2 regions of the Prevotella marseillensis genome follow, and region 2 is predicted to be linked to the other one. Evidence: riboswitches for the same ligand, from Rfam matches in the RefSeq annotation. Region 2 holds a riboswitch; the other holds the start of a gene.
What was found. A riboswitch is a leader RNA that binds a small molecule or an ion and turns the genes downstream of it on or off. The one in region 2 is predicted to bind cobalamin.
Positions count from the first base shown of each region.

Region 1: linked by a shared signal. The riboswitch ahead of EJL04_RS13245 (TonB-dependent receptor plug domain-containing protein) and the one ahead of EJL04_RS06465 (TonB-dependent receptor plug domain-containing protein) in region 2 are both predicted to bind cobalamin.

Region 1 is NZ_UYXY01000001.1:3,334,199-3,350,503, forward strand. Features, by position in the region: gene EJL04_RS13190 (BamI family beta-barrel-assembly machinery protein) at 436-1,851, shown strand; gene porG (type IX secretion system protein PorG) at 1,888-2,568, shown strand; gene EJL04_RS13200 (isoprenyl transferase) at 2,561-3,301, shown strand; gene EJL04_RS13205 (BamA/OMP85 family outer membrane protein) at 3,326-5,941, shown strand; gene EJL04_RS13210 (OmpH/Skp family outer membrane protein) at 6,057-6,569, shown strand; gene EJL04_RS13215 (OmpH/Skp family outer membrane protein) at 6,715-7,221, shown strand; gene EJL04_RS13220 (OmpH/Skp family outer membrane protein) at 7,290-7,802, shown strand; gene murI (glutamate racemase) at 8,038-8,874, shown strand; gene EJL04_RS16745 (hypothetical protein) at 8,900-9,025, opposite strand; gene EJL04_RS13230 (outer membrane beta-barrel family protein) at 9,069-11,384, opposite strand; gene EJL04_RS13235 (hypothetical protein) at 11,381-11,734, opposite strand; gene EJL04_RS13240 (helix-turn-helix domain-containing protein) at 11,968-13,635, opposite strand; cobalamin riboswitch at 14,201-14,389, shown strand; gene EJL04_RS13245 (TonB-dependent receptor plug domain-containing protein) at 14,438-16,305, shown strand, end outside.
Region 2 is NZ_UYXY01000001.1:1,525,845-1,542,149, forward strand. Features, by position in the region: gene tgt (tRNA guanosine(34) transglycosylase Tgt) at 1-215, shown strand, start outside; gene EJL04_RS06370 (LptF/LptG family permease) at 224-1,453, shown strand; partial or broken gene EJL04_RS06375 (DEAD/DEAH box helicase) at 1,459-2,629, shown strand; gene EJL04_RS16750 (4'-phosphopantetheinyl transferase family protein) at 2,693-3,304, opposite strand; gene EJL04_RS06385 (single-stranded DNA-binding protein) at 3,381-3,782, opposite strand; gene EJL04_RS06390 (hypothetical protein) at 3,787-4,335, opposite strand; tRNA gene EJL04_RS06395 (tRNA-Gly) at 4,365-4,437, opposite strand; tRNA gene EJL04_RS06400 (tRNA-Leu) at 4,456-4,542, opposite strand; tRNA gene EJL04_RS06405 (tRNA-Leu) at 4,571-4,652, opposite strand; tRNA gene EJL04_RS06410 (tRNA-Gly) at 4,700-4,772, opposite strand; gene nspC (carboxynorspermidine decarboxylase) at 4,883-6,058, opposite strand; gene EJL04_RS06420 (thiamine phosphate synthase) at 6,423-7,031, shown strand; gene EJL04_RS06425 (ribose-phosphate pyrophosphokinase) at 7,056-7,994, shown strand; gene EJL04_RS06430 (TlpA family protein disulfide reductase) at 8,000-8,566, shown strand; tRNA gene EJL04_RS06435 (tRNA-Arg) at 9,703-9,776, opposite strand; gene EJL04_RS06440 (trimeric intracellular cation channel family protein) at 9,855-10,472, opposite strand; gene EJL04_RS06445 (D-2-hydroxyacid dehydrogenase) at 10,472-11,425, opposite strand; gene EJL04_RS06450 (replication-associated recombination protein A) at 11,441-12,715, opposite strand; gene EJL04_RS06455 (nitrilase-related carbon-nitrogen hydrolase) at 12,834-13,589, shown strand; gene EJL04_RS06460 (hypothetical protein) at 13,619-14,425, shown strand; cobalamin riboswitch at 14,612-14,796, shown strand; gene EJL04_RS06465 (TonB-dependent receptor plug domain-containing protein) at 14,837-16,305, shown strand, end outside.

The DNA of each region.
Region 1 (16,305 bases), 1.8 Mb from region 2:
AAACAAGTGTTTTGATTTAAGTCAAAAAAACAGCTTTTTGATGCAAAAAACAAAGGAAAACGCTTGTGTGTTCGCACACAATGCGCTATCTTTGCTTCGTGTTCGTGAGAATACGTTTTCATAGGTTAGTAGTTTGATAGATTTAAGGTAAAGATTATGTTATTAGATTTTTAATTAAGTGATGTTGGTCTTAAGTTTTGTTGATGACCAAAATGTACATCATTAATTTGATTAACACCAACATCAGTTAAGGTTTTGTGAGGTCGGCGTGAGTGATTCATACCGGCCTCTTTTTTATAAAAACTTTAAAAAAACTTATATATGTATATAAAAAGTCCAATTTATTAATAATTTAGACAATAAAGTATTTAAAATCAGGCTTTATTTAAGGAATTCTGATTAAATTTGCAGCTAAAAATAGAAAATATTCAGCGAATGAAACGTATTATCCAGTGTTTGGCAATACTGTTCTCCGGGACATTTTTACTGGTTTCATGCCTTAGTGACGACAACGACAACAATTTTGTATATTATGACGACACCGCCATAACGTCATTTTCTTTAGGTACGGTCAATCAGTATCTTCACACTCTGTCATCCGAAGGAGAGGACAGCGTCTACAAGGTAGAGATTACCGGCAGCAACTACAAATTCTACATCGACCAGCTTAAACGCGAGATTTACAACCCCGACTCTCTGCCCGCAGGCACTGATGCCGCGCACGTGATATGCAACGTGGGAAGCAAGAACTCGGGCATCGTGGTGATAAAGAATGTAGACAGCGACACCCTGTCGTATTACAGCAGCTCTGACTCTGTAGACTTCACACAGCCGCGCGAGTTCAGAGTCTATTCGGTAGGCGGAGCATACTATCGTGCCTACAAGGTCAGCGTGAACGTCCATAAGGAAGATCCCGACTCATTCCGCTGGAACGCTCTGCCCGTGGAGCCGCGCTTTACGGCCATGAGCGGCATGAAGGCCGTTACGCTCAACGGCAAGGTGATGCTGTTCGGAAGCAACGGAACGGCAACTACTGCTCTGACAACTGATGCGGCAGGCACATGGACCGCCCTGACTGCGGCAACTCAGCTCGACGCCGACGCTTACAAGAGCGTTATCGTGAAGGACAACATGCTGTATACGCTCAGCAACGGCACCGTGATGACATCTGCCGACGGAACAGCTTGGACAGCAGTGGCAGCCTCTGATATCAGACAGCTCCTTGGCGCAGGCACAAGCAAGATGTATGCCATGGATGCGGCAGGCAGACCCGTAAGCTCTGTCGACAACGGTGCCACATGGACAGCCGACAACATAGTAGGCGACGAGGCAAAGCTGCCCGTGCACAATGCCGGACTTGCCACCTTCGCGCTTAACACAGACAAAAGCTCAGAGCGCATAATAATAGCCGGCAATCCTGCCGACGACGCCTTTACGGCAGACTCTGTGGCTTTCGTGTGGAGTAAGATAGAGGAGTATGCCCCAGGTTCGGAGCAGCACTCATGGATAGAATGCAACGAAGAGAACAGCTATCAGCTGCCGCGCCTGTCTGACCTCAAGATGACACGCTACGGCGACGTGCTCATAGCCATGGGCGGAACAGCGCTCGGCACATGCAAGGAAAAAGCATTCGGAAAGATATATGTAAGCCAGGACAACGGACTTACATGGCATACTGACGACAGCTATGTTATGCCCGAGGGCTTCACCAACGGAACGAGCAACACGTTTGCCATAACGGTTGACGACGAAAACTGCCTTTGGATAATATGCGGCGGCAACGGACAGGTGTGGCGCGGAAGACTCAACAAGCTGGGATGGGCCGACAACCAGACCTCGTTCACAAAATAACAAAATAACCGTATAATAACAGTTCACCACCCGTAAATGAGAAAAATCCTGCTTTGCATCATTGTCTCGGCGCTGTCGCTTTGTGCAATGGCACAAGACGACAACGAATATAAGATGGAGATTGGTGTGGGTGCAGGCATGGTGGCATACGAGGGCGACTTCAACGGCAACGTGACCAAGAACATGCAGCCCATGGCGTCGCTCATTCTCAGACGTGTAATCAATCCGTACATGGGCCTTAAGCTCGACCTCTCATACGGAAAGCTGAAGGGCAGCTCGGCCGGGCTTGAGACATGGTATCCCGAGTATTCCGACAATCCGGTTGAATTCAGCAACACGCTCATCGACCTCGGAATAACTTATGAATACAACTTCTGGCCTTACGGCACGGGCCGTGAGTACAGAGGAGCCAAGCGCCTCACTCCGTTCATTTTCCTCGGACTTGGCGCAACATACGTAAAGGCAGACGCCGACAACGTGTTTACGGCAAACCTTCCGCTCGGCCTGGGCGTGAAATATAAAATAGGGTCGCGGCTGAACCTTGGCCTTGAGTGGGCTGTCCACTTCTCGCTCAGCGACAAGCTCGACGGCGTGGCAGACCCTTACTGCATCAAGAGTTCGGGACTTTTCAAAAATACTGACTGCTATTCGGCTCTGAAGCTGACATTAACCTACAGCTTCATGCCTAAATGTATAACATGTAATAAAGATGACTGAGACTAAGATTGACATGAACCGCATACCGCAGCACATTGCCATCATCATGGACGGCAACGGCAGATGGGCAACTGAGCGCGGCAAGAAGCGCAGCTACGGCCATCAGGCCGGTGTTGAGTCGGTTAGGAAAATCACGTCAGAGTGTGTGAAGCTCGGCGTGAAGTATCTGACGCTTTACACCTTCTCAACCGAAAACTGGAACCGCCCCGCCGATGAGGTGGCCGCACTTATGGGCCTTGTGCTCACGGCTCTTGAGGACGAGATATTCATGAAGAACAATGTGCGCTTCCGCGTTATCGGTGATGTCGACAGGCTTCCGCTACAGGTCAGGGAGAAGCTGGACGAGACAATGGAGCACACCAAGGACAACAGTGCCATGACTATGGTGGTGGCTCTCAGCTACTCTTCAAAGTGGGAGATAACCAACGCCGTAAAGAACATAGCCGCCGAGGTTAAGGACGGACGTCTCGCAATCGACGCAATCGACGAGAATGTCGTGGCAGACCACATGCAGACACGCTTCATGCCCGACCCCGACCTGCTGATACGCACGGGCGGAGAGGTGCGCATATCCAACTATCTGCTCTGGCAGATAGCCTATTCGGAGCTTTATTTCTGCGACACTTACTGGCCCGACTTCGACGAGCAGAGCCTGCATGAGGCCATTGCAAGCTATCAGAAGCGCCAAAGACGCTTCGGCAAGACCGAGGAACAAGTTGAAAACGATAATTAATATTCAAGACAACAGACATATAAGATGAACAGAATAATAGGATGCTTGACACTGCTCGCTGCATTGCTTTTCAGCATTGGGGCTGTAGCGCAGGAAAAGATTGTTAATCCTGAAATCTCTTATGCGGGCACTCCGCGTTCCGGTGTTATCGGCGGAATCGCTGTGTCAGGCGTGGAAGGTTACGAAGATTATATGCTTACGGGTATTTCGGGCCTTACCGTCGGCCAGAAAATAGAGCTTCCGGGTCAGGAGATTACAGAGGCAGTGAAGCGCTATTGGAAGCACGGACTGTTTTCAAACGTGCAGATTGCGGCCGACTCTATCGTAGGCGACAAAATCTATCTGCACTTCTATCTGGCTCTGCGCCCGCGTGTGTCAACCATTAATTATATAGGTGTGAAGAAGTCGGAACGCGAGGACCTTGAGACAAAGCTCGGACTTCTTAAGGGCAACCAGATTACGCCTAACATGATAGACCGTGCTGAGCTGCTGGCCAAAAACTATTTCGACGACAAGGGTTATAAGAATGCTGAGATAAACATACGCCAGCGCGACGACGTAACGGCTAAGAATCAGGTGATACTTGACGTCGAGATTGACAAGAAGGAGAAGATGAAGGTGCGCCAGATTATCATTGAGGGCAACAAGAACCTGAGCGACTCTAAGATTAAGGGCGGACTGTTCACAAAGGGTGCCTTCACCAAGACACACGAGGCCGGCAAGCTGTCGACATTCCTTAAATCGAAGAAATATACCCCCGAACGATATAAGACTGATAAGCAGAACCTTATAGACAAGTATAACGAACTTGGCTATCGCGACGCCACCATCGTTGAAGACAGCGTATGGAACGTTGACGACAAGCATGTCAGCATTTATCTGAAGGTGGACGAAGGAAAGAAATATTATATAAGAAACATAACATGGGTGGGCAACACCGTGTTCTCAACCGACTATCTGAGCCGTCTGCTCGGCATGAAGAAGGGTGATGTGTATAACCAGAAATTCATGCACAAGCGACTCTCTGAAGACGACGACGCTGTGGGCAATGAGTACTGGAACAACGGTTATCTGTTCTACAATCTGCAGCCTACCGAGGTGAACATCGTGGGCGACTCAATCGACCTTGAGATGCGTATCATGGAGGGCAACCAGGCCCACATCAGCCGTGTGCGCATCAACGGTAACACCCGTGTGTATGAAAACGTTGTGCGCCGTGAGCTGAGAACAAAGCCGGGCGACCTCTTCTCGAAGGAGGCCTTGATGCGTTCGGCACGTGAAATGGCGTCTATGGGACACTTTGACCCTGAGCAGATCAATCCGGATGTAAGACCTAACTATGAAGACGGAACCGTTGACATCAACTGGGATCTTGTTCAGAAGTCTAACGACCAGGTTGAGTTCTCGCTCGGTTGGGGACAGACCGGTGTCATCGGACGTATCGGCTTGAAGCTCAACAACTTCTCAATGGCCAACCTCTTCAACAAGAATAAGGAGCACCGCGGCATATTGCCAGTCGGCGACGGTGAGGTGCTTTCTATCGGAGCGCAGACCAACGGTACGTATTATCAGTCGTACAACGCATCTTACTCAACCAACTGGTTCGGCGGAAAGCGTCCTATACAGTTCACCGTCGGAGCTTACTTCTCTAAGCAGACCGACGTGTCGAGCAACTATTACAACAGCGCCTACATGAATAATTATTATAACTACCTTTACGGTTACGGAAACAGTTACAATAATTATTATGAAAACTTCTACGACCCCGACAAGTATGTCAAGCTGCTCGGTGTGTCAGTGGGATGGGGTAAGCGTCTGCGCTGGCCTGACGACTACTTCCAGTTGTCTGTCGAACTGGCCTACCAGCGCTATATGCTGAAGAACTGGCAGTACTTTATCGTTACCAACGGTAACTGTAACAACCTTAACCTGGGCATCACCCTGTCGCGTGTATCTACCGACAACCAGCTCTTCCCGCGCCGCGGTTCAGAGTTCATGGCATCGCTCACAATCACTCCGCCTTGGTCAGCGTTCGATCATAAGGACTACAAGAACCTTGCCGTCAATCCGGAGTCGCCGACATACACAGCCGAGCAGCAGGAGAAATACCGCTGGGTTGAGTATCACAAGTGGAAGTTCCGCGCCAAGACATATACCGCACTTACCAACGGACAGAAGTGTTTCGTGCTCATGACCCGCGTAGAGTTCGGTCTGCTCGGTTCTTACAACAAGTATAAGAAGTCGCCTTTCGAAACCTACTATATGGGTGGTGACGGTATGAGCGGCTACTCAACAGGCTATGCCGAAGAAACTATCGGCTTGCGCGGATACGACAACGGTAGCCTCACTCCTTACGGATATGAGGGCTATGCCTACGACCGCTTCACTCTTGAGCTTCGTTATCCGTTCCTGCTCGGCAACACCACAATCTATGGTCTTGGATTCCTTGAGGCAGGTAACGCATGGAACGACACCAAGGACTTCAACCCGTTCGACATGAAGCGTTCAGCCGGTATCGGTGTCCGCATCTTCTTGCCGATGGTAGGTCTTATGGGTATCGACTGGGCTTACGGCTTCGACAAGGTGTTCGGCACACGCGGCGGCTCACAGTTCCACTTCATCCTCGGACAGGAATTCTAATGGCTTAGATGCCGAATGTCAAGATAAAGAGAGTTAATAAATTGGCCGTCAGGACATATAGGCGTATCTGTCACGTCGGTTTTGTCAGTTTAATTTATAATAAGGAGAAGAAAGTATGAAGAAGATATTGATGATGTTTGCCATGCTGGCCGTTGCATTTACGGCCAGTGCGCAGAAGTTTGCTCTTGTCGACATGGAATATATCCTGAAGAACATCCCTGCCTATGAGCGTGCCAACGAGCAGCTCACCCAGGTGGCCAAGAAGTGGCAGGCAGAGGTGGACGCCCTCAACACAGAGGCTCAGACCATGTACAAGAACTATCAGAACGAGGTGGTGTTCCTCTCTCAGGAGCAGAAGAAGGAGCGCCAGGAGGCCATAATGAACAAGGAGAAGGAGGCCAGCGAACTTAAGCGCAAGTATTTCGGACCGGAGGGCGAGCTCTTCAAGAAGCGCACCAGTCTGATGACTCCGATTCAGGAGGAAATCTACAACGCGGTGAAGGACATTGCCGACTTGCGCGGATATTCGCTCATACTCGACCGTGCGTCAGACACAAGCATCATTTTCGGCTCGCCGAAGATAGACATAAGCAACGAAGTGCTGTCGAAGTTGGGCTATTCTAACTAATGTCTTGTGTTTGAACAAGATATGGCCGGCGCCTGAAATTAAAATAAAAGCGCATTTCACACTCTTTTATTTTGTAGTTCTCGCTGCTTGCATTATCTTTGCAGACAAATAATAAACATTTAAATATAAAAATTGCAATTAAGAAATGAAAAAACTAGTTTTAATGTTGTTGCTGTGCGCACCTCTGACATTGTTTGCCCAGAACGCTAAGTTCGGACATGTTGACGCACAGGCTATCATGCAGAGCCTTCCCGAATTCATCAAGGCCCGCGGCGAGCTTGAAGCTCAGTCAAAGCAGTATGAGAATGATATGAAGGCCATGCAGGACGAAATTCAGAAAAAGTCTGACGAGTATGACCGTACAAAGAGCACAATGAACGAGACAAAGCGTCAGGAGACAGAGGCTTCACTGCAGCAGCTGTTCCAGAAATATCAGCAGGCTCTGCAGGACAACCAGCAGGCTCTGCAGAAAGCTCAGCAGGAGAAGATGCAGCCTATCATGACCAAGATAATGACTGCCATAAAGAATGTAGGCAAGAACGGCGGATATGTTTACATCATGGACGTATCGGGCGGCATACCTTACATCAGCGACACTCTGAGCAAGGATGTTACGGCAGATGTGAAAGCTGAAATGAATAAACTGAAATAATTAAACACTATAACGAGCGCTGCTTTCCATCAGGGAGGCGGCGCTTTTGACTTTTTAACTATGCCTCTATGAAGAAACTTATTCTTTTTTTGTTGTTGCTCCTGCCGGCTGCCATGGCCGACGCACAGGTTAAGTTTGGTTATTTAAGCTATAGCGAGGCCATCAAGGCCATGCCCGGTTATGCCGACATGCAGAAGAGTCTGGCTGAGCTTAAGCGTCAGTATGCCAACGAGACAAAGCGCTCTGAAGAAGAGTTCAACCAGAAATATGAGGCGTTTCTTGAGGGTCAGAAAGACTTTGCGCCTTCAATTCTGAAGAAAAGACAATATGAGTTGCAGGAGCTTCTCAACAACAGCGTGTCTTTCAAGAAAGAAGCTGCCCGCCTGCTCGAGCAGGCCGAGGCCGACATGTATGCGCCTCTGAAGAAGCGTCTTAACGAAATATTGCGTCAGGTTGGCCGCGAGCGCGGATATGCCTTTATCCTCAACACCGACAACGACGCCGTGCCGTATATCGACACTACGAGCGGTGAGGATATAAGCTCGCTGGTGCGCAACATGTTTACATATTTGGAGAAATAGCAGCATGCCGGCTCAGGCCGTGCATGCCGTACAGTTATTTGTCATGCCGGCATGTCTTTGAGGTTCTGCCTTATGGCCTCAGACGTGCGTGGCTGATGTCTTTTTCAGGCCGGAGCAGTGCGCCTTGTGTGGCAGGTCCGGCCTTATTTCCACGGCTGTATGCCCGTGCTTTATTGACTTAATTTGTCAGCAGCGCATTTGCAGGCAGCCTTCAACGTATAAAATATCAGTGCTTATGCAGCTTTCAGAAAAACCAGGCCCTATAGGAGTGTTCGATTCGGGTTACGGCGGACTTACCATCCTGCATCAGATGCGCAACATCCTGCCACACTATGATTATCTTTATCTTGGCGACAACGCACGTGCGCCTTACGGAGCGCGCTCGTTCGACGTGGTTTACCAGTTTACGCGGCAGGCTGTCATGAAGCTTTTCAGCATGGGCTGTCATCTCGTAATCCTGGCATGCAACACGGCTTCGGCCAAGGCCCTGCGCTCCATTCAGCAGAACGACCTGCCCTCTCTCGACCCTAACCGCCGTGTGCTGGGCATCATCCGTCCCACGGCCGAGTGTATAGGCAGCATCACTCAGAGCCGCCATGTGGGCATCGTTGCCACCGAGGGAACAATAAAGAGCGAGAGCTATGTGCTCGAGATAAACAAGCTATTCCCCGACATCACCGTTACGGGCGAGCCTTGCCCAATGTGGGTTCCACTTGTGGAGAACAACGAGTACGATGGTCCGGGGGCCGACTATTTTGTAAAGAAGCGCATTGAGGACCTCATGATACGCGACCCGCAGATCGACTCAATCATCCTCGGCTGCACTCACTATCCGCTGCTGCTCAACAAGATTCTGAAGTATACGCCGCGCGGTGTCAAGATAGTTCCGCAGGGCGAGTATGTTTCCAACAGCCTAAAAGACTACTTTGTGCGCCATCCCGACATAGAGGCAAAGTGTACAAAGAACGGCTTGTGCCATTATCTCACCACGGAGAACACCGACAAGTTCCGCGAGTCGGCTCAGCTCTTCCTGCATGAGAGGGTTGACGTAGAGAACATCACGCTGGGATAAATCCGCAGGCTTGCCTATTTGCGGCTTACGGTTTTTGTTCAGTTCTTAATAACATACCGTTCAGGGCGGCATGCTGCAATGTTTTTTGCAGCGTGCCGCCCTGAATCTTTCCCGTCTGTTTCGCCGTTGCAGCAATCTGCTCCTGTGCCATCTGCTAGGATTTATTCCAACCACACAAGGTTTTTGCCTTATATTTATAAGCGTTTTTTCTCCGTGTTGCCGGCGCCCGTGCCTCTGTATCGGTCACGTGTTACGTTGAAGTTGTACTGCAGTGTGAACATCAAGCATCGCATGTCGCTGAAATTCTTCTGGTTAAGCGTTACGGCATTGTTGTATAGAGTAAGATTCTGGCGTGAGCCGTTGAATATGTCGCGTGCCTCAAGTGTCATGCTAAGTCTGTTCTTGCAGAAATCCTTGTATAGCTTTGCATTTATGTATGAAGAATGGGCCGCATAGATATTTCTGTCATTTCCCGCAGTTGTAAACTGGCAGTCGATGTTCAGCCAGATGTCCATTGGCAGATGTATCGCATTTTGCCATTGCACAATGCCTATGGGCTTGTTCATGCTTTTGCTGTTGCCGTTGACCACAATGTCAAACCACTGCGTAAACATTCCCACATTTACACGCGGCTGCCATATCCCAAGCCTGAACTGTCCGCCCATAAATGCCTGCACGAAGTGCCTCCTGCTAAAGTTCTCATAAGTAAGGATGGTTTTCTCTCCGTCGTTGCTGTATGGCCTGGTGGTATTTACAATGGGATTGTCAAAATAGGTATAGGCCACCTGTGCAAAATAGTTCCTCCACACCATTCTGTACTCCAGGTTGTGCAGTCTTGTTGGCTGTAGGCGCGGATTGCCCGACTCGTACGTCATTCTGTTAAGATATGAAACATTGGCATTCAGCGCCGAATAGCCCGGCCTTTCCACCCTGTTGCCATATGATAGCGACATCTGCAGGTCGCCCAGTCTTGTGTTGGCATTGAATGAAGGGAAGATGTTGTTATAGGTCCGGCTGAGGTTGTTTTCAGACCGAGAATGCTCAAAATAGTCATAGTTTAGATGTTCATACCTCAGTCCCGCACCGATGCTTATCCGGCCTAACTGCTGCATTATCTCAACAAAGCAGGCCATATTGCTTTCCTTTATCGTTGAATGACTGCTGTTGAGGTTAGCATATTCAGTATTGAAGCGGTTGTCTGTGCTGGATCTTGTATATTCCTCGCCCAATGTCAATACACCTTTCCCTACAGGATAGCTTAATGCCAGTTTCTCGGCAGCCATGCTGGTCTTGCGTTTGCTGTATGTCGTTATGTAGCGGTCTTCCTGCATCAGACTTGTCTCTTCATTAGTGGTCTGCTGCGTTCCTCTGTTCCAGATGTAATCGGCATTGAAGTCGATGCTTAGTTTGTTTATCTGTCCGTTGTAATAAATGTTCGCAGCATGCCTTGGAGTGTTCTCCGATATGTCGTCGGCATCAGTGCTCCAACTGTCGTAAAACGTTCCGTTTTCAGACACATCGCTTTCAAGAAACGACCTTATTTCATTCTTTGCATATTCGTTCTGATAAAAGGCTCCTATGTAATGGCCGCTGCTGATTGTCCATGAAAAGCCCAATTTGCCTGAAAAGCCTTTATAATGCCTGGTGTTGGCCGTGGAGAGCTGTTGGTTCCATTCTGATTTTGTAACAGTAGCCATGTCTGTAAACTTCTTTTCCCTGCTTCTGCCCGTATCGTATGTCAAGGTGGAGAATACTTCAAAACCTCCTGCACGGTATTTAAGGTTCATCATGTTGCCACTTTGAAAGTAATGTCTGAATCCGTCTTCCGACCTGAACGTGCCGCTCCATCCGTCGCCCTGTGGCTTTTTCGTGCGGATGCGTATAACGGCCTTTGCATCTGCCGCATAAGATGAACCTGGATTGCTTATCACCTCCACATTCCGGATATTGCCGGACAATAGTGTTGATAATTCCTGCAAGTCGTTGATCTTACGTCCGTTGATATAAACGGCAGGCGTCCCCTTGCCAAATATTTCCAGATTGCCGTTGGTTTCAACAACCATTGGAATCTGTCTGAGCACATCTTTTGCCGTTCCTGCCTTGGCCAGGATGCTGTTCTCCACATTCGTTACCAGAGCGTTTCCCTTCAGATAAGTTTTAGAGGCGTTGCCTTTTATCACCACATTCTCCAGCATGGTGTTGGCTGAGGCCGTCATCATGATGTCGCCCAGTTCGCCGTCAGGAGTGATGTCGACATATCTTGAGTCGAAACCCACGTATGACAGTCTTAGCCTTAATCCCTGCGCTGCGTCGTATGACAGACAGAAACAGCCGTTGCCGTCGGTAATAACTCCGTCGACAAATGCAGAATCATGAAGAAGTACCACATTTACAAATTCCATAGGCACCCCGTCAGTATTGGTAACACGGCCTTTTATGTCCTTGCCGGATAAAGAGGATAAGGCAAGGCCTGCTGTCACAATCAATGTGAAACGTTTCCTTATGTTCATTGCTTCTCAATCTCCTTCCATTCAATTATTCTGTCTTTATCTCCGTTGCATACCACATGGGCTGTATGTATTTCTTTTACGCCATTTTCTGAAACCACATAGTAAGTTACGTTGCAGGCGAAACGCAGCTCGCCGTTTTCCTTATAGTCTTTACATAAGAATCTGCTGCCGAGTTCTACCTTTTCTCCCTTGGCAAGTGTGGCCTGCACATGGTTTACTACCGCCTCTTCAAAACTTCTGTTGGTCCTGTTGCCGTGTCCGGGCAGATGCAGTTGTCCGGCGGATGCAAGCACAATAAGCATTATGACCAACAGGCTGCCTGCTGTTTTTACAAATCTGCTTTTTCTCATTATAGTTCTTCTCCGTTTTGTTGATATTATGGTTTGTCGTCAGAGGCCGGGCGTCATGATAGTATGCCCCATGCGCCCTTTATGGATTTAGACTTCTGACGATGCAAAGTTACGGCGAAGAAGAACCTTACGACGACTAAACAGGCAAATAAAAAGTCTTAATAAGAAAAGCGTAACCTGCTGAATATCAGTGGTTACGCTTTTTGTAAATCTAAATGTCGCCCTGCCGCGTCTTAATCGGCCTTAATGCCGTTGATGTAGGATACGATGTCCTGTCCTTCGGCAGCCCCGGTCTTCTTCCTGATGGAAGTCTTGCGGACATAAATCGTGGCATCCGACTGCTGTGTTACTACGCCAATCTCTTTTGTTGAGAAGCCGGCACACAACAGGCAGGCAATCTGTATCTCCTTTTCCGTAAGCACATTGCCGTATCGTTCCGTAAGCCTGTTGTGGAAGTTGTCATAAAGACGGTCAATTACAAGATAAAGATCAGGCCACACAAGCAGACTGTCTGTCTGAATCTTGCCCTCACTGATGCCGGCTATGCGTTTCAGAAGAGCCTGGTTATGGTTGGTCGGGGTGCTTGCCACCATGCGTATTATTCCAAGTTGCTGCAAAAGTATTTTCTTGAAGAAGGCGTCGTCTTCACTCTTCTGCTGCTTTTCTTCAGGTGTTTCTTCCGCCGGAGTCTGCGTCTCTTTCAGCATCCTTTTCAGCGTGTCTATGCTGTTTTCGGCTTCTGCCAGCCGGCTTAGTCGGTTCCTGTAATATATCCATCCGCCAGCCACGCCGAGCAGAAGCAACAGCACGGCTGCCGCCAGCATCCATCCCATACGCTGTCTGTCAAGTCTCAGTTCGTGGTTTGCCCACTGCAGGCGCTCCTTCGCTTCCTGCCGTCTTGCCAGGATGCTCTCCTTGGCATGCATGTCGGCAGTTATCGAGTCGCAATACCGGGATAAGCCAACATAAGATACGGGCTTTCCGTCCCCGTAGTCTAACAGGCAACGCTCCAGTTCTATCACCATCCTGCGCGAAATGTCGTCAAAGCCTTTTGCCTCAAGTCTCGCTTCGCTCTCTATGGCCTTTTCGTTGCAGATGCGCGCAGAGTCGGGCATGTGCAGATTGATATAGTTTCCGGCCATGGCCATCTGAATGGCCGACAGGCCTGCCATCTGCGGCATCATTCGGCTTATCTCGCGGTAAACGTTGTTAGATTGGCGATACTTTCCGTTGTTTGCCAGATAGTCGGCATAGTTGCGCAGAAACTCACACGCCATGGCCGTGTCGCCGTTCTCAGTGGCCATCCTTACGCTTTGGCTGTAAAAGTGTTCCGACCGAGGGTCTCCCGCTAACGAAAGGTTCAGCCCTATCTTATAGTTCAATATTGCTTTGTCACGTTCCGTCGGATTAAGTTCCAGCGCCCTTTTCATCACCTCGGCAGCCTTGCTGTATTCCCGCTGAAGCTCAAGCAGCCTTGCCTGTTCGGCCATCAGCTTAACCCGTTTTGTTGAATCCTTAATCTTGCCAATCCCTTTGTTTAGGACGTTTATGGCGTCAGCCTTCTTGCCTTTCCAGTTCAGGTACGATGCCTCCAGAAGATAGCTGTCTGTTTGCTTGTCGGCCTCTTCACGATAGTGCATGATGGCCTCCGGCAGCTGTTCGTCCTCAGCCAGAGACATCCCCAGTATCTGATGGGCCATAGCCCGGTTCCATACCAGGTGCAGCTGCTCTTCCCTGTTCAGTCCGCCGGCATTTTCTATAGAGTCCAGTATGGCCAATGCCTTCTCCGGTGCTGTCTTCAGCATATTGTCGCTTAGCTCCAGCGCCTTTCTTCCGGGTGAACTGCATGACGCAAGCAGCACCGCAACCAGCATCATTATATATATTGCCTTTTTATGCATAAATAGCTTATTTCATGTTTGTTGTCATGCAAAGATAAGGATTTTAAGGCAAATCCAAATCAAAATACTTTGTTGTTTTCGTTCGCTGTTACACACGCCTTTGTCAGTCTTTGTCGCATAGATGTTTCCGGGGGAGTAATGCATCACAGATAAACACTGTTCGGGCAGTCCGTCTAAGGTTTGTGTGCGGGTTGGTTTTGCGGTAATATAGACCGTCTTTTATGCGCTTTTGTAATGTATTGATATTCAATGTGTTGCAAAAGGTGGTCTTTTGGCTCCTGAAAGACCATGTTTTGCAGCCTAAAAGGATACCTTTTACATCGCAAAACGTGGCCTTTTACATTCATGCTGCTTTCGCCATGCCTTTTCTTTTGCGTCAGCAGACCTTTCGTTCTGCTGCTTTTTGCCTTTCTGTCCATGTGTTTTGGTCCATGTTCCGGCAGTAGTTCTTGTGCCTTGTGTCGATGTTCCTTGCCGTCATGTCTGTCAACTCGCTGTTTACCTGCCGATATGTTAAATTTAAAACATTTATGTAAAAACATGGTGCCGTTAACATAAAAACACTTAACCGTTGCCCACGCAACGGTTCGCCGTATGGCGATTAAAAGGGAACCGGGTGAGAATCCCGGACAGACCCGCTGCTGTAATCCGCCCTTATATCGGGGTGCGAACAATGAAGCCACTGACATTTTTTCGGGAAGGCGTTCGCATCCGGGCGGTAAGTCAGAAGACCTGCCTTGCTGTTTTAATAACCTTCCGCAGCCTCGTGGATTAGGCTTCAGGAGAGCATTCTTAATTTTTTATGAAACAAAGATTAGCCATTATGTTCTTGTGCATGGCTGTCTTTACGGGCTATGCGCAAAAGCATGTGAGCCGTCTCGACAGTGTGCAGAGACTTAACGAAGTGGTAGTGCTGGGCAACAGCCAGCGCAGTGTCATTCCGTCGCAGCAGCTTAAGGGCGAAGAACTGCAGCGGCTCAACAGCCTGAGTGTGGCCGACGCGCTAAGGTTCTTTGCCGGCGTGCAGCTGAAAGACTACGGCGGAGTGGGCGGCATCAAGACCGTCAACATACGAAGCATGGGCACCAACCACGTGGGAGTGTTCTACGACGGCATACAGCTGTCTAACGCGCAGAACGGACAGGTGGACCTCGGCATGTTCTCGCTCGACAACATGCAGGCAATATCGCTCTACAACGGCCAGAAGAGTCAGATATTCCAGTCGGCAAAAGACTTCAACTCGGCCGGCTCCATATACATGTGGACGCGCCGCCCCGTGTTTGCTGACAGCACCAACTATCATCTCAAGACTACGCTGAAGACAGGTTCGTTCGACCTTGTCAATCCCGCCCTGCTCATAGAGCTGCGCCTTTCCGACAAGGTGTCGGCGTCGTTCAGCGGCGAGTGGCTCAGCAGCAGCGGCAAGTATAAGTTCCGTTACCGCCGCAAGGCCGTCATGACCGACGAGATAATGTACGACACCACCGCCGTCAGACAGAACGGCGACGTGCGCGCCACGCGCATGGAGGGCGCGCTCTTCGGCACCATCAACGGCGGCGAGTGGATGCTCAAGGCATACAACTACACCTCGGAGCGTGGCGTGCCGGGGGCCATTGTCAACAATGTTTGGCGCCGCGGCGAGCGCATCTGGGACAACAACTCGTTTGTGCAAGGCTCAATACAGAAAGATTTCGGCAGCCGTTATCACACCCGTCTCATGGCCAAGTATGCCTATTATCTCACCAAATATGTCAACAAGGACACCACCGTGATGATGATCGACAACGTTTACCGGCAGAAGGAGCTGTATCTATCTTCGTCACACCTATATAACATCACCAACTTCTGGGACGTTTCGGCTGCCTACGACGTGCAGTGGAACACGATGGATGCCGATATGTACGGCTTCGTTTATCCCACACGCTGGCACCATTTTCTCTCGGCAGCCACCGCCATTACCCTCGGCCGCGTCAAGATGCAGGGCAGCCTTGTGCTCAACTACGTTCACGACCGCACCCGTCTGGCCAAGTCGGCAGGCGACAAGACCGTGCTTACTCCCGCCTTCTTCCTGTCGTGGGCGCCCTTCGGCAGCTCCGATTTCACGCTCCGCGCCTTTGCCAAGCGCAGTTTCCGCATGCCGACGTTCAACGACCTTTACTATGCCGACATGGGCAACTCGCAGCTGCGGCCCGAATACACCACCCAATACAACATCGGTTTTGCCTACGACAGTCGCCGCAGCCGCGGCTTTCTGACCGAATGGAGCCTTCATGCCGATGCTTACCGCAACTTCGTCCGCGACAAGATTGTGGCGTATCCCAAGGGCGCGCAGTTCCGTTGGACCATGCTCAATTTGGGCCGTGTGCGTATCACCGGCGTCGACCTGACCGGCTCAATCACGCTCAATCCGCTGCGCGACCTTTACATCACCGGCAAACTTCAGTACACCTATCAGGAAGCAATCGACGTAACCAGTCCGGCCGACACCTACTATCGCGACCAGATACCCTACATTCCATGGCACAGCGGCTCGGCAATCGTTCAGGCAACATGGCGCTCATGGAGCCTTAACTACAGCTTTATCTACACCGGCGAACGCTATAATCAGCAGGAAAACATCGTTTATAACCACACGCAGCCGTGGTACACGAGCGACATCTCCATTGCGCG
Region 2 (16,305 bases):
TCGATCCTGACGGATGTCATGTAGATCAGATATATTCTAAAGCATATTTACATCATCTGTTTAAGGCTCAAGAGCTGTTGGCCATGCAGATCGCAAGTATTCACAACCTGGCCTTCTACCTTCGCCTTGTAAAAGATGCACGTAAGCATATAATATCCGGAGATTTCGTTAAATGGAAATCATCGGTAATTGACCAACTTGGCAAACGCATATAACACTTACGATGAAAATAAAGAACATCAGAAGATTTAGGAGAATATTAAAATTATTGAGATGGATGAAAGTTCATCTTAAATGGTTATTCGCCTTATTTTCATGGTTAGGTAAGAAGCTTAACTGGATGAAATACCTCAATCCGTTCAGACATCTGAAGATACTGGATTGGTATATCATAAAGAAGTTCATTGGCACATATTTCTACTCAATTGCTCTCATTATTTCAATTTCCATTGTATTTGATATTAATGAGAACTTGGCAAAATTCACGCAATACCATGCTCCGATTAAAGCCATTGTGTTTGATTATTATATGAACTTTGTGCCGTATTTTGCCAACCTGTTCAGTCCGCTGTTCGTTTTTATCGCAGTAATATTCTTCACTTCAAAGCTTGCCGGTAATTCAGAGATCATATCCATGCTTGCCGCCGGTGTAAGTTTTAAGCGGCTAATGCGTCCATATATGGTTTCTGCAGCAATCATTTCTGTTATGACATTCTTTTTGGGAGCATATATAATTCCCAAAGGAACCATCATCAGGCAGAACTTCGAATCAATGTATAAAAACAAGAAAAAGATAACAGCTGCAGAAAACGTACAGTTGCAGGTAGGCAAAGGTGTTATTGCCTATATTCAGCATTATGACAATAATCTAAAGAAAGGCTATGGATTCTGTCTTGATAAATTTGAAAACAAGAAACTGGTAAGCCACCTTACTGCAGCCGAAATACAATATGACACAATATCAGATACGAAATATCATTGGAAAGTCAGCAACTGGAGAATACGCCAACTGAAAGGACTACGTGAAACCATCACCAGTGGTGCCAGTAAGGACACAACGATTATGATGGAACCTACAGACCTTGTATTCTCTAAAGGACAGCAGGAAACATTCACCAGCCCGCAACTTAGAGACTACATCACCAAACAGATTGACCGTGGTTCTGGAAACGTTGTGCAATATGAAGTGGAATACCATAAACGTATTGCAACGTCATTTGCTTCATTTATTCTAGCAACTATAGGTCTTTCATTATCATCAAGAAAAAGAAAAGGCGGCATGGGAATGTATCTTGGCATAGGACTGGCCCTCAGCTTTACATACATCATGTTACAGACAGTTTCTGCAACATTTGCGATAAACGCAAATACCCCCCCTATGCTAGCTGCATGGATTCCGAATATAGTTTTCACAATAGTGGCATATTTCTGCTACCGTAAAGCCCCTAATTAATAAATATGGATTTTTACAATTTAGATTTAAGCGATAACACCCTTGATGCAATCGACGACATGAGGTGGACAACATGTACGCCCATACAGGAAGAGTGCATCCCCGAAATACTTGAAGGAAAAGATGTTCTTGGAATAGCCCAAACCGGAACTGGCAAAACTGCGGCATACCTTCTTCCTATATTGAGCCGTCTTGACGAAGAAAATTTCCCGGCCGACTCAATAAACTGTGTAATTATGAGTCCAACAAGAGAACTCGCACAACAAATTGATCAGGCGATGCAAGGATTCTCTTATTATATGGAGGATGTAAGCAGTGTTGCTGTATATGGAGGAAACGACGGCAACAGATATGAGCAAGAGAGTCGTAGCATGAAAATGGGTGCAGACATAATAATTGCAACACCTGGCCGCCTCATAAGCCACATAACGATGGGAAACGTCGATTTCAGTAAGGTGTCTTTCTTTGTATTGGATGAGGCAGACAGAATGCTTGACATGGGCTTTTACGATGATATTCTGTCAATAACAAAGCTGTTGCCGAAGACATGTCAGGTAATAATGTTCTCTGCTACGATGCCGAACAAAATAGAGGAATTGGCTAAAACAATATTAAAGAATCCGACTATTATAAAATTAGCAGTAAATAAACCAGCTGAAAAAATAAAGCAGATTGCATGTGTCTGTCATGAAAATCAAAAGCTAGGCGTTTTAAAGGATATATTCAAAAAATACGGGCATAAGAGAGTTATCATATTCTCAAGCTCAAAACTGAAAGTAAAAGACATAAACAAGACACTCAGATCAATACATATTAATAGCGGAGAAATGCATTCAGACCTCTCACAAAGCGAAAGAGATGAGGTTATGTTTATGTTTAAAAGTGGACAAATTGATGTGCTTGTTGCCACTGATATTGTTGCAAGAGGTATTGATATTGATGACATATCAATGGTCATCAATTATGATGTGCCTCATGACTCTGAGGATTACGTACACAGAATTGGGCGTACTGCAAGAGCAGACCATGACGGAATTGCCATCACTCTTGTAAGAGGCAAAGAAGTATCTTGGTTTATGCAAATCGAAAAATTCCTCGGATATGAAGTTGAAAAAATGCCTCTGCCAAAAGGATTAGGCAAGGCTCCGGAATATAAGATAATAAAACCTAAAGGTAAAAATACCAAAAAGCGGGGCGACAAACCATCAAATAACAGAAAAAGGCCAAGAAGACGCAAATCTAAAGAACAGCATAAGTGAGCAAACAATTACAGAAAGTTCTATAATAAACACTCACATTCCTATTTCTAAAGATATTTTTTGCAGTTATTATCCCAGTTGAATCATTTCCATCAACAGATAATAACTGCATTTTGTTAAAGGTCAAGTTATCCTCTGGAAACAGTTTATACATAGTTTCTTTTGCACACCAATGCATCAGTAACTTAACCTGTGATGACGCATTTTCATCATCACGCATAAACTTACTCCTTATTCGTTCTATTCTATTGCTGAAATATTCAATATCAACAGAAACTTGCTTACTATGAGAAACGATAATTACAGCAAAGCCACGTGTATGGCTTATGCTAATATTCATACCAGAAGACAAATATGGCTTTCCGTTATCCTGATGCAAAAGCTGTACGTTATCACCAATAATTTCTTTTATCAATAAACGCACCGCTAACACTTCGCACTTTCTTTGCTCTGATTTATACAAAGCATTAAATTCACTACGCGAGCTCTCTACATATGGCGATAAAGCCCAAAAATCATCAGAGGATTCACTAATAGCCCAAATACCCAATCTGACATCAGGAAATATTTCCTCGTTTAAGAACAACGGCATATATAATATCTTTTGATTTCCTTAAATATATAGCCTTCAAATTATAAAAGACGAAATATTAAATTAATAACCAAAACTAGAACGGTGCATCATCATCTTCATTATTAGTAGCAGATGAAATTGCCGTTGTCTGATTTGTTTCCTTTGCAGATTTTGGTGTTAACAGTTCCATATTATCGGCATAAACTTCAGTTACGTAATGTCTAAGTCCTTTTGCATCGTCATAAGTACGATAATGTATACGGCCCTCTATATAAAGTTTATCTCCCTTATGGACATACTTTTCGACAATCTTGGCCAATCCCCGTGAAAGTACTACATTATGCCAGTCTGTTCTATCTGGAACTTGTGTTCCATTTGGTAATGTATACCCACGTTCTGTTGTTGCTAATGGAAACGTAGCAACAGCCTGATCGTGATCATAATAACGCACGACAGGCTCTTTACCAACATTACCGATAAGCATTACTTTATTCATAGCTCTACTTCCAAAGACCTAAATACTTAAATTTAAAGTTCTTTCCCTTAGCCGACGGAAACTGACTACGACTGTCAACACGTCCACGAAGATGCTCAACAATTCTATTATAGCAGTCCAAGCCAGAAACAGCTTTACAGCTTGCTACAAAATGTGTATCACGATATTCGTGCTTTCCTGTAATGGGCACCAATACAACACGTTTAAAGTCTAATGAACCTTCATACCAACCAGGTCTCTCCTCATTAAGACGGGCTATAGTCGGAGAAACATTATCACGTTGGTCATCAGCTGCACTAATATTTGAACGTAAAGCTTTTTTCTGCTTAAAATCTAACATTGTAGCAGCCTCTGTTTTGATTATAATAAAATAAACTCTTGGTCTTATTTTATATCGTTTGGGATAATAAACATCGCTTGCAACATATTCACGAATGTCATTCTCCAAATCAGGATTCATACCGACCTCCTCAATTGAAGCCAAAAAGGCAATAGCATCATCAACATTATTTACTAATGTCTCTTTATCAAAATATCGCAAATATAAATTCATGATTGATTGTATTTTTCTTTTTTAATATGAGCGGAAAACGGGACTCGGACCCGCGACCCCGACCTTGGCAAGGTCGTGCTCTACCAACTGAGCTATTTCCGCAAAAAGACCAAAAAAGATTGGTGAAGAGGAGGAGACTCGAACTCCCACGAAACAATTTTCACTACCCCCTCAAAGTAGCGCGTCTACCAATTCCGCCACCTCTCCATCATAAAATCATTCTGAATAAATAATGTGCCCAGAACAGGACTCGAACCTGCACGTCGTGAAACACACGCACCTGAAACGTGCGCGTCTACCAATTCCGCCACCTGGGCAATACAATAGGAAAATATTTCCAAGTGTCATTTATTCAGAATGTGCGAGCGGAAAACGGGACTCGGACCCGCGACCCCGACCTTGGCAAGGTCGTGCTCTACCAACTGAGCTATTTCCGCTTATTCCTTTTAGTGAGGAGCATTTCTCTAAATGCGGTGCAAAGATACGGCTTTTTTTGAAACTCACAAAATTTTTCGGACTTTTTTTTCAAAAAAAATCGTTTTTTTCTTCAATCCATACGATTTAAGTAGTCTTCATACGTGAATTTCCTCAATATTTCAAACTCTCCATTTGTATGCATAATGGCTATAGAAGGATGGGTGATTCCGTTAAACATATTAGTTTTTACCGTTGTATAATGCAACATATCTTCAAATATGACATTATCTCCTATTTTTAATTCATTATGAAACCGCCAACATCCCATAAAGTCACCAGACAAGCAACTATTGCCACCCAACCTATACACATTATCTTCGTCAAGCGAACATTTCATATTTACATCCTCTATAATCTCTGCCCCTCTAACAACAGGCATATATGGCATTTCCAGGCAATCTGGCATATGACAAGTGAAACTGACATTTAAAATAGCCGTCTTTATACCTTTGTCTTCAACCAAATCTACTACTTGAGCCACAAGACATCCTGTCTGCCATCCAAAAGCGCTTCCTGGCTCCAATATAATCTTCAGCAAAGGATACCTGTCATGGAATCTATTCAAAGTATCAATCAAAAGATCCACGTCATAATCTTTTCGCGTCATCAAATGCCCGCCGCCGAAATTAATCCATTCAATCTGCCCAAACCATCTTGAGAATTTATCTTCAATATGTCCTAATGTACGTAAAAAAACATCAGCTCCACTCTCACAGTGACAATGACAATGAAAGCCCTTAATATCATCAGGTAAAACTTCAGGCATCTTATCTGCGGTAATGCCAAAACGAGTACCGGGCGAACAAGGATTATACAAATCCGTACCGATTTCAGAATATTCCGGGTTAATCCTCAAACCAAAGTTCAAATCAGGATTCACTTCTTTTGCCTTTTTCCCATAACGCGAATATTGTGACAGGGAATTAAAAGTTAGAAAACTTGAACATCTCGAGATATCCTCTATTTCATAATCCGTATAAGCAGGAGAATACGTATGCGCCTTTGTTCCAAACTTTTCATAAGCCATACGCGCCTCATAAAGAGAACTTGCAGTTGTTGCCTTTATATATTCTCTAAAGATAGGGAATGTCTTCCATAAAGCATAAGCCTTGAATGCGAGTATTATTTCAACGTTGGCTTTTTCTGCAACACTTTTTATCAGCTCCAGATTTCCACGCAGACGCTTTTCTTCTAATATATAATAAGGAGTACTCAATCCTTCAAACGTATTTAAATCAAATGTCATACTAAGAATTTATTTTTTGTCCGCAAACTTACACATTTTTTTTCATTCAGTACCATTTATAATAAAGATTTCGTACTCATCACACCCATCCAAAACTATTATTCTGCAAAATCAATCAAACAATGTCTTCACCAACACGCCTCAACAAGATATATTAATGCTAAATACAATTGAATTACGCTAATGTCCAAAAGTATTTTCCGAGCCTATTCGGGCTAATCACAATTACTCCAAATGCCGTACAAATAATACATGTCAAGAATAATTATTTGTCGAAAAAATACATTCTTCATTTTTATTGCATTATAGATTGTAGGTTTGGCTTTTTTTTTATACATTTGCATTTGAAAAAAAGAAATAAACGATGAAACTCGTTATAATGACTCAACCTACGTTTTTTGTAGAAGAAGACAAGATCCTGACAACTCTTTTCGATGAAGGGATGGACAACTTGCACCTATATAAACCGGGAGCATCACCTATGTATTCCGAACGCTTGCTCTCGCTTTTACCGGAGGCTTATTACAACAAAATAACCGTCCATGACCATTATTATTTAAAAAATGAATATGGTCTTGCCGGCATACATATCGACAATAAAGAAAAAGAAATTCCAAAAGACTATAAAGGAAAATTCAGCAGAACGTGTACAAGCATAAACGATCTCTATGAAATAAAGAAAAAAGCTGAATATGTATTTTTATACAATGTGTTTGACAACCATAACAAAAATGCTGAAGATAAACTCATTGCATATAAAGACATAGAAGGCGCAGCGAAAAAGGGACTCATTGACAAACACGTTTACGCTTTAGGAGGCATCAGCTTGGAAAACATAAAAGCCGCTAAAGACCTTGGATTCGGCGGTGTTGTCATATGCAATGACCTATGGAACAAGTTTGACATCCACAATGAATTGGATTATAAAGATTTAATAAACCATTTTGAGAAATTAAAAAAAGCTGTATCATAATAAATAATAAAACAAAAGACAGAAATGAGTGCCAAAAACTCTTTTATGGTATTTTCTGGAACAAACACCAGGTACCTGGCAGAAAAAATCTGCCAAAGCCTTGATTGTCCGCTAGGCAATCTTCTTATTACTAAATTCTCTGATGGAGAATTTGCCGTATCGTATGAAGAATCTATACGTGGACGCGACGTGTTCTTAGTCCAAAGCACATTCCCCAACTCTGACAATCTAATGGAATTGTTGCTTATGATAGACGCTGCCAAACGTGCCTCAGCCAAAAGCATAAATGCTGTCATCCCATATTTCGGCTGGGCACGTCAGGACAGAAAGGACAAGCCGCGTGTAAGCATTGGTGCCAAATTGGTGGCAGACCTTCTCGGAGTAGCAGGTATCGACAGACTCATAACAATGGATCTTCATGCAGATCAGATACAAGGATTCTTCGATGTTCCAGTAGATCACCTATATGCGTCAGGTGTAATACTCCCATACCTTCAGAGCCTAAAACTTGAAGACATGGTCATTGCATCTCCAGATGTAGGCGGAAGTAAACGTGCTAATACTTACGCTAAATACTTTGGATGTCCTCTTGTTTTATGTAACAAAACACGCGCAAGAGCAAATGTTGTTGAAAGTATGCAGATTATCGGTGACGTCAAGGACAAGAACGTAATTATCATTGACGACATGGTAGACACTGCAGGCACAATAACAAAAGCTGCAGACATAATGAAAAAAGCTGGTGCAAAAAGCGTCAGAGCATGCGCTTCGCATTGTGTAATGAGTGGCCCTGCAAGCGAAAGAGTTCAGAACTCCGCACTCGAAGAAATGGTTTTCACTGACTCTATACCATATTCTAACAGATGTGCAAAAGTAAAACAGCTCTCTGTTGCAGATATGTTTGCAGAAACAATCAGAAGAGTCGTAAACAACGAAAGCATCAGTTCGCAATATTTAGTATAATAAGTATGAAAATATTTCGACAGATAACATTTTCAACCATTATAATTATGTTTTTGACAGCGTGCCATTCACAAAAGAATGGCACGCCTCAAAACGGCAACACGCCCAACGATACAGAAATCAGCGAACAGAAAGAAAGCGAAACACAGTCTGAACAAATCAACTTCGTAATGGAAGACATCAATGGTAATAAGGTGTCTGTAAAAGACGTATTTTCAAAAAACAAAATAACAATCATTGACTTCTGGGCAAGTTGGTGCGGTCCATGTAGACAAGAAATGCCTAATTTAGTAAATACATATAATAAATATAAAGAACAAGGATTGGGTATTGTCGGCGTCTCTCTTGATGAAGACAAAGAGCAATGGAAAGACGCCGTAAAAGAAATGAACATGACCTGGATCCAATTGTCCGACCTTAAGGGTTGGGGCAACAGTGCCGCTCAGATGTATGGAATACAAGCCATCCCATTCACTATAATTGTTGACGAAAAAGGAAATGTTTTAAACATCGGACTGAGGGGGGAAGCACTTGAAAGCTTCGTACATAATTATATAAATAGCACAAAATAATATTGCAATATTATTTTGTGCTATTTATACCAAGGCAAAGACACAATCATCAAACATACTATACATAAAATACTCTTAACCTCATATTAAGGTGACATTTAGCATTTTTACACTATTTATCAAACATTTACACACATAAATATAAAACAAAAAAAGACAAAGGAAAGACCTTTTTGCTCTGTCTTCTACTCTAAAATGAGTTTATATTCAATACCGCATTTTCAAAGATTATTTCACCTAACGACACTCTAATTAGAGACAAATTGGGTAATCACTCAATTGTTTTTGCATCCTTATAGGTAAAAATCAAATAGCGACAAAAAGATGCAACGATGATTATCGAAAACAAAATTATAGAACTTTATTATATAATTGACGAGTTTTTCAAAGAAATTTGCCTCTGAAGCAGACTAAGGTCTGAAAAACATATAGTCGTAACGACAGGTAACGTCACCTCAAATGTCCGTGCCGTTTGTCGAAAAGTGAAACAATGTCCCTATTTGTATATTTTCATTTTGGCACATTCTGAAAATTCAAACACAATTAACCCTTCTTTGCCAGTCAATGCTTTCAATAGACAACCTTGCAAATTCATAGCCTTATAACCACTTTACCGAACTAACTTCAAACACGCACATGAATAGGACGATTACAACTTATGCACTTTTAGCCGATGCCTTGTTGGGCTCAAATTGATTAAATATCACATTATGAGTACAATACGCAAAATGCCATCTTTTATCACCCCAAAAGTAGCCTTTTACAAGCCCAAAAGCCACCTCTTGCAGGCAATTTTGGTGCAGTAGAAATTTAATGGGATATCCGTAGAGCTTTGCGATTCTAAAGAGCAATAATTCTGAATTCATCAAGGTGAATATGAATCTCTGTCGAAGATTCTTCAACACTTACTATACTAACAGAATCAGTATTTCTGAAGGCAGCACTAGGCGAGCTAACACTTCCAATTGATTCGTTTCCATATTGCAAATGGTCGGGATTTCTATGGAATTGCAACAAAAAATCCCAATTAAATTTCTACTGTCCCTAAATTTCTATTGTCCCCAAAAGAAAGCACAAGCATCAGAACCCTTTATACGAACAAATTAGGCCACCAATTATTAAGGTGGCCTAATTTGTGATCCCGACAGGATTCAAACCTGTAACCTTCTGATCCGTAGTCAGATGCTCTATTCAGTTGAGCCACGGGACCATTTCTTAAATGCGATGCAAAGGTACGCATATTTTCTAATACAGCAAAATTTTTCCGTATCTTTTTAATGAAAAACTATTATTTTTCTTCCATTTCATGTAAATGAGGCAAAGAAATATGATATTTCACAGCCATAAGCCTTACAACAACAACAGTTACAAAGCTTGAAATAACAATAATCTCCAAATTTAATCCCCAATAATAACATATCTGATATACAAAACCGCCTAATATGCACGCAACAGCATAAATCTCCTTTCGGAATATCAGCGGAACTTCATTTATCAGTACATCACGAATAATACCTCCGGCCACGCCTGTGATACACCCCATTATGATTGCGACCCAAAACGGGAAGCCTGCATATAATGTTTTTTGTATACCGGCTATAGTAAACAGTGCAAGTCCCAAAGTATCAAACAGGAACCATGTACTAGAAAACTTTACTATAGCCTTCTTAAATATTATAGCAAGCACCAAGGCTGCCGCCGTACATATTATATATATAGAGTTTGTCATCCAAAAAGGAGTTACGCCAAGCATAACATCACGAATTGTACCGCCTCCTATTGCCGTGGCCAACCCTACAACATACCCTCCAAACCAGTCAAAGTTTTTAAACGCCGCCCATCTTATACCAGATATAGCAAATGCGAATGTTCCCAAAAACTCTATAACAAGCTGCACTGTATTCATTAGCTGACAACATTTACCGGCTTACCGTCAAGAAAAGCCTTAATATTAGAGGTCACGATATTAACAAGACGCACACGAGCCTCATAAGTAGCCCATGCTATATGAGGAGTTATATAGGCATTGGGGGCGCTGAAAATAGGATTATCCTCAAGTGGAGGTTCCTGACACATAACATCAGCACCATACCCCCCGAGCCATCCTTCATTTAAAGCCTCTGCAACGTCATTCTCGTTCACCAATGGGCCTCTACCGGTATTTATCAATATCGAACCTTTCTTCATCTTTTTTAAGGTAGCCTTATTTATCATCTCTTTAGTCGTTTCCGTCAAAGGACAATGCAACGTTACTATATCACTGATACCTAAAAGTCCGTCCAGCGTCGTCTTCTGGATACCATCAGGAAGATCTGCAGAATTCTTGCTTGTAAAAGCAAAAACATCCATACCAAAATCACGTGCGATACATGCCACCTTATATCCAATACTACCAAGTCCAACCACACCAAGAGTTTTTCCGGCAAGTTCATTCAAAGGCGTATCCCAATAACAGAAATCTTCATTACTGCTCCATCGGCCATTACGATTTTGTTTTGAATAATGAGCAACGCGATTGGTAATGTTTAAAATATGCGCAAAAGTCATCTGAACCACACTGTCTGTGCTATAAGCAGGCACATTCGTTACAATGACACCACGTTTCCGCGCTGCTGCAATATCAACAATATTGACTCCTGTAGCCAATACTCCTATATATTTCAAATTAGGCAACTTAGCCATTATGGCATCAGACAACACAACTTTATTTGTCAACACGATATCAGCCTGCTCAGCACGCGACACTACATCATCAGGAGACGTTCTGTCATATACTGTCAAATCACCTAATTCTTTTATTCCGTTCCATGATAAATCACCTGGATTTACACTATATCCATCTAAAACAACAATCTTCATAGTTATATATTTTTGTTATTCTTTAAATCTGTTTCCCCAACACTTCAACATTCGTTGATACAACTTTTCCTCATTGGGCGAATGTTGCCCATGCCATATCCGCTCATTAACAAGTTCATCAGGCAAGAATTGTTGTTCAACAAAATGTTCCGGATAATCATGTGAATACTTATACCCGTCACTATATCCTAGATCAGCCATAAGTTTCGTAGGAGCATTACGCAAATGCAATGGCACCGGTAGATTACCAGTCCTGGCAACAACTTCAAGTGCATGATTAATGCCGTTATATGCAGAATTGCTCTTGGGACTCGTCGCAAGATACACCGTTGCCTCGGCCAATGGAATTCTCCCCTCAGGCCATCCTATTTTATTTACGGCATCAAATGCTGCATTGGCAAGCAACAACGCATTCGGATTCGCCAAGCCAATATCCTCTGAAGCACTTATAACAAGTCTGCGAGCAATGAACTTAGGGTCCTCACCACCTTCAATCATACGTGCTAGCCAATACAACGCTGCATCAGGATCCGAACCTCTAATACTTTTTATAAACGCAGATATTATATCATAATGCATTTCTCCGTCCTTATCGTACGCAAGAGGATTTTGCTGCAAGCACCCTACTACAGTTTCATCTGTTATCTCAATTTTTTCACTATTGACAGAATCAACGACCAACTCTAAAATATTCAACAATTTACGGGCATCTCCCCCGCTATACCTTAGAATGGCATTAGTCTCTTTCAGTTCTATATTTTTTTTCTTCAGTTCAACATCTTCTCTTAAAGCGCGCTGCAAAAGTCCGAGCAAGTCTTCTTTTTCCAAGGGCTTCAACACATAAAGCTGACATCTTGAAAGCAATGGTCTGATAACTTCAAAAGAAGGATTTTCCGTGGTTGCGCCTATCAACGTAACTATACCTTTCTCAACCGCAGCCAGCAAAGAATCTTGCTGACTCTTGCTAAAGCGGTGTATCTCATCAATAAACAATATAGGAGTAAAATTATTGAAGAAGCCAGCATTCTTGGCTTTATCAATAACATCCCTGACATCTTTCACACCACTTGTAACAGCACTCAATGTATAAAAGGGTACTTTTAGGTGATTTGCCACTATCAAGGCCAATGTCGTCTTTCCTACCCCAGGAGGCCCCCATAAGATAAAAGATGTCACTCTTCCGGCTTCCAACATATTACGGAGAACGGCATTCTTACCGACAAGATGTTTCTGTCCGATATAGTCGTCAAGAACCTTGGGTCTTAATCTCTCTGCTAAAGGCTTAACCATAAATGCAAAAGTAGAAAATATATGTCATTTATGCAAAAAATATCTATTAAAAACTTGCGAATAAAAGATAATATATTACTTTTGCAGCATTCATAGAAACTGAAAACGAGAATAAATAGTGAAAGTTACAATCCTCCAAACGGATATCAAGTGGGTGCAGCCTGATAAGAATCAGGTTGTAGCAGGTCAACTTATATCCAATAATCCTGGCTCTGATTTATACATATTGCCAGAAATGTGGGCGACAGGATTTATAACAGATCCAGCAAAATATTCTGCTGAAGTCAATTTTCAGGAATCACTTGAATGGATGAAAGAAACAGCACAATCCAACAGATGTGCAATATGTGGAAGTCTTTCTATCCTGACACATCAGTCGCAGTACAGAAACAGATTATATTTTGTAATGCCTGACGGAGAATATTATTACTACGACAAGCACCATTTGTTTAAATACGGAGGAGAAGACGTATACTATACAGCAGGCGACAAAAGAGTAATTGCGAAATATAAAAATTTCCGTTTTTTATTACAGACCTGTTATGATTTAAGATTCCCTGCATGGATGAGATATAAAGAAGACTATGACGCTATAATTTTTGTGGCCAACTGGCCTCAAAACAGGCAGGACGCATGGAACATCCTATTAAGAGCAAGGGCCATTGAAAATCAATGTTATGTAATTGGATGTAACCGCACAGGGGAAGATGATAGATGTCAATATAACGGAAATAGTGCCATCATTGACCCCAAAGGCGCTTTACTAGCCAAGTCTGACGAAAAAGAACAGGCTATCACTGCTGAAATTGATTTAGACAAACTGAATCATTATCGTTCAAAGTTTCCTATACTGACAGATAGAGATATATTTTAAAAATAAAAAGAAATTAATTAAAAAGAAATATGAAAGATATTGATAAGAAGTCACTTACATTAAAAACCATCAACAAAAGTAACGTTTGGGATATTCAGGAGAATGATGTTTTCAGGATGTTGGAAGTTGCAGAAAAAGACTCCGATATAAGAGAAAACATCAAGCACTACATTGATATCATCAAAAGCGCATTTGAAGTTGAAGAAATAAAGATAGACCGCCCTGAAATAATCAAGAAGTATGAAGCCCGCGGTTTCCAGATTGGCACAATGCCTGTAGATGAAAGCCAGAAGGTCAAAATAGGAATAAAAAAACGTCCTATATTAAGGGTAACAGACCTAACATACGAGAACATCCGCCATATTTCTGCAACAAAACTGCTTGAAGTTATCGATCGTAATTTTGGCGGAGGTTGGGATTCTTTGTCACAAAGCATTCAGGATATCATACAGAGCGGATTTGACATAAGTACAACAACTTTACCCAAAGACAGATTACATAAAGTTGGCGGAATGTACGAAAAGAAAGTTGCTGACGGATTTGAAGTATTGGAAATTTCAAAAGGTGCATGGATTGAAGCTATTTTTGCAAAACTTAAGCCCGAAACAGAAAAGCCCCGTCTTAAATTTGGAACAGACGACTCTCGCAAATACGATTCTGACGAAGATGACGACGAGGATCTGCCAGAGATTGATGAAAAGTATGACAATGACGATGATGATGACGCATTCGACGAAGATAAGCTGACAGAAGAAAGCTACAGAACAACAATCGAGGAAAATCCTGAAGACCTCGATCTTACAGCAGAAGATGTCGCAGATGATGACGAATACTAAAACACAAGCATACATTTAGCATCACAATTGTAAATATCATATAATAGCCATACCGTGCTTATCGCTGGTATGGCTATTTTTCGTACCACATCAATTTACCAAACATATATACGCACTTTCTATTAAAAGGAATGTATCATATCATCTTTTTAACTGTTTTATTATTAAAATTATAATTATTATCATTACCTTTGCACAATCAATCGGTTCATCATACGATGATTAAAAGGGAACAAGGTGAAAATCCCTGACAGTCCCGCTGCTGTAATTTGTCGTTTATGAAGCAAACAAAATAGCCACTGTGTATTATAGGGAAGGCGTTTGCTTTTATGACAATAAGTCAGAAGACCTGCCATTGAAACAGTTTATCCCACCAGCTTCGAGGAAAGCTGTTGATAAAACATTTTACACATGAAAAAAATAACGGCATTAGTTCTGGTATGCTCAGTTCCTTTTTGTGCTCAAGCGCAATCTGAAAAAAATGATACAATTGATAACACATATCAGTTGCAGGATGTTGTGGTCACAGAAAATAAAAAAAAGCAAGAAGTTACCAGTACATCGCCATTATATGTAATCAACAACAAAAGCCTTAATACTGCAGGCATCACTGATATAGCTGATGCCCTTAACCGTATGCCCGGAATAACCATACGTGATTATGGTGGTGCCGGAGGTATGAAAACCGTTTCTGTCAGAAGTTTCGGCACTCAGCATACAGGCGTTAGCTATGACGGAATCATGCTTAGCGACTGCCAGAGCGGACAAATCGACCTGTCGCGCTATTCCTTAGAAAACATTGACAACATGTCGCTTGTCATCGGCGATAATGACGACATTTTTATACCCGCAAAAAATGCTAGTTTACCGGCATCCATTAACATAAGGACAATAAAGTCTCCTACAGAAGACACAGCTCCTCATCTGACCACTCAGCTGAAAGTTGGTTCATTCGGATATATTAGTCCATTTATAAGATACGAACAGAATTTTTCAAACAAATTTTCTTTCTCGGCAATTGGAGAATTCGTCTATGCGGAAAACGATTATCCTTTCACGCTACGCAATATTTCAGTCGTTACAAAAGAGCGCCGCACAAACAGTCGTATGAAATCAGGGCATGGTGAGACTAATTTTATATGGAACATTAATACCCGCAATGAATTAAGCGGCAAAATATATTATTATGATAACGACAGACAACTGCCCGGACAAGTCAGATATTACACAAATATAAGCAATGAAGAGCTCAGAGACCAGAACTTCTTTGCCCAAATCGGCTACCGCACATTTAACAGCAGCAATCTATCTTTAAAAGTTAATGCAAAATATAACTGGGCAGCTTCAAAATATAAAGACGGTTCATATAGCGACGGCATAAAAGATGCTGATTATTGGCAAAGAGAAGCTTATACATCTGCAAGTCTCCTATACACTCCATTTAAAGACTGGGCATTCTGCTATTCTGCCGACTACAGCTATAACAACATGAACAGCAGCCTTTCAACAGATACACACCCATTTAGACATACCGTTCTTCAGGCAGCTACAGCTAAATATAAATCAGCAAGACTGTCTATCATCGGAAAATTGCTGCTTTCACTATATTACAATGGTGCAGAATATGGAGAATCTGCACGCGACATGAGCAAACTCTCACCATCTCTGTCACTCTCATATAAAGTTTTTAAAAATAATGACTTTTATATTAGAGCATCATATAAAAATATATTCAGGGCACCAACATTCAATGAGTCATATTTCTATCATTACGGCAGCACAAATCTGCTTCCTGAAAGCACTGATCAATATAATATAGGATTCACATTATTACAAGATGTCACAAAAAAGACAAATATCAAAATAACATTAGACGGATA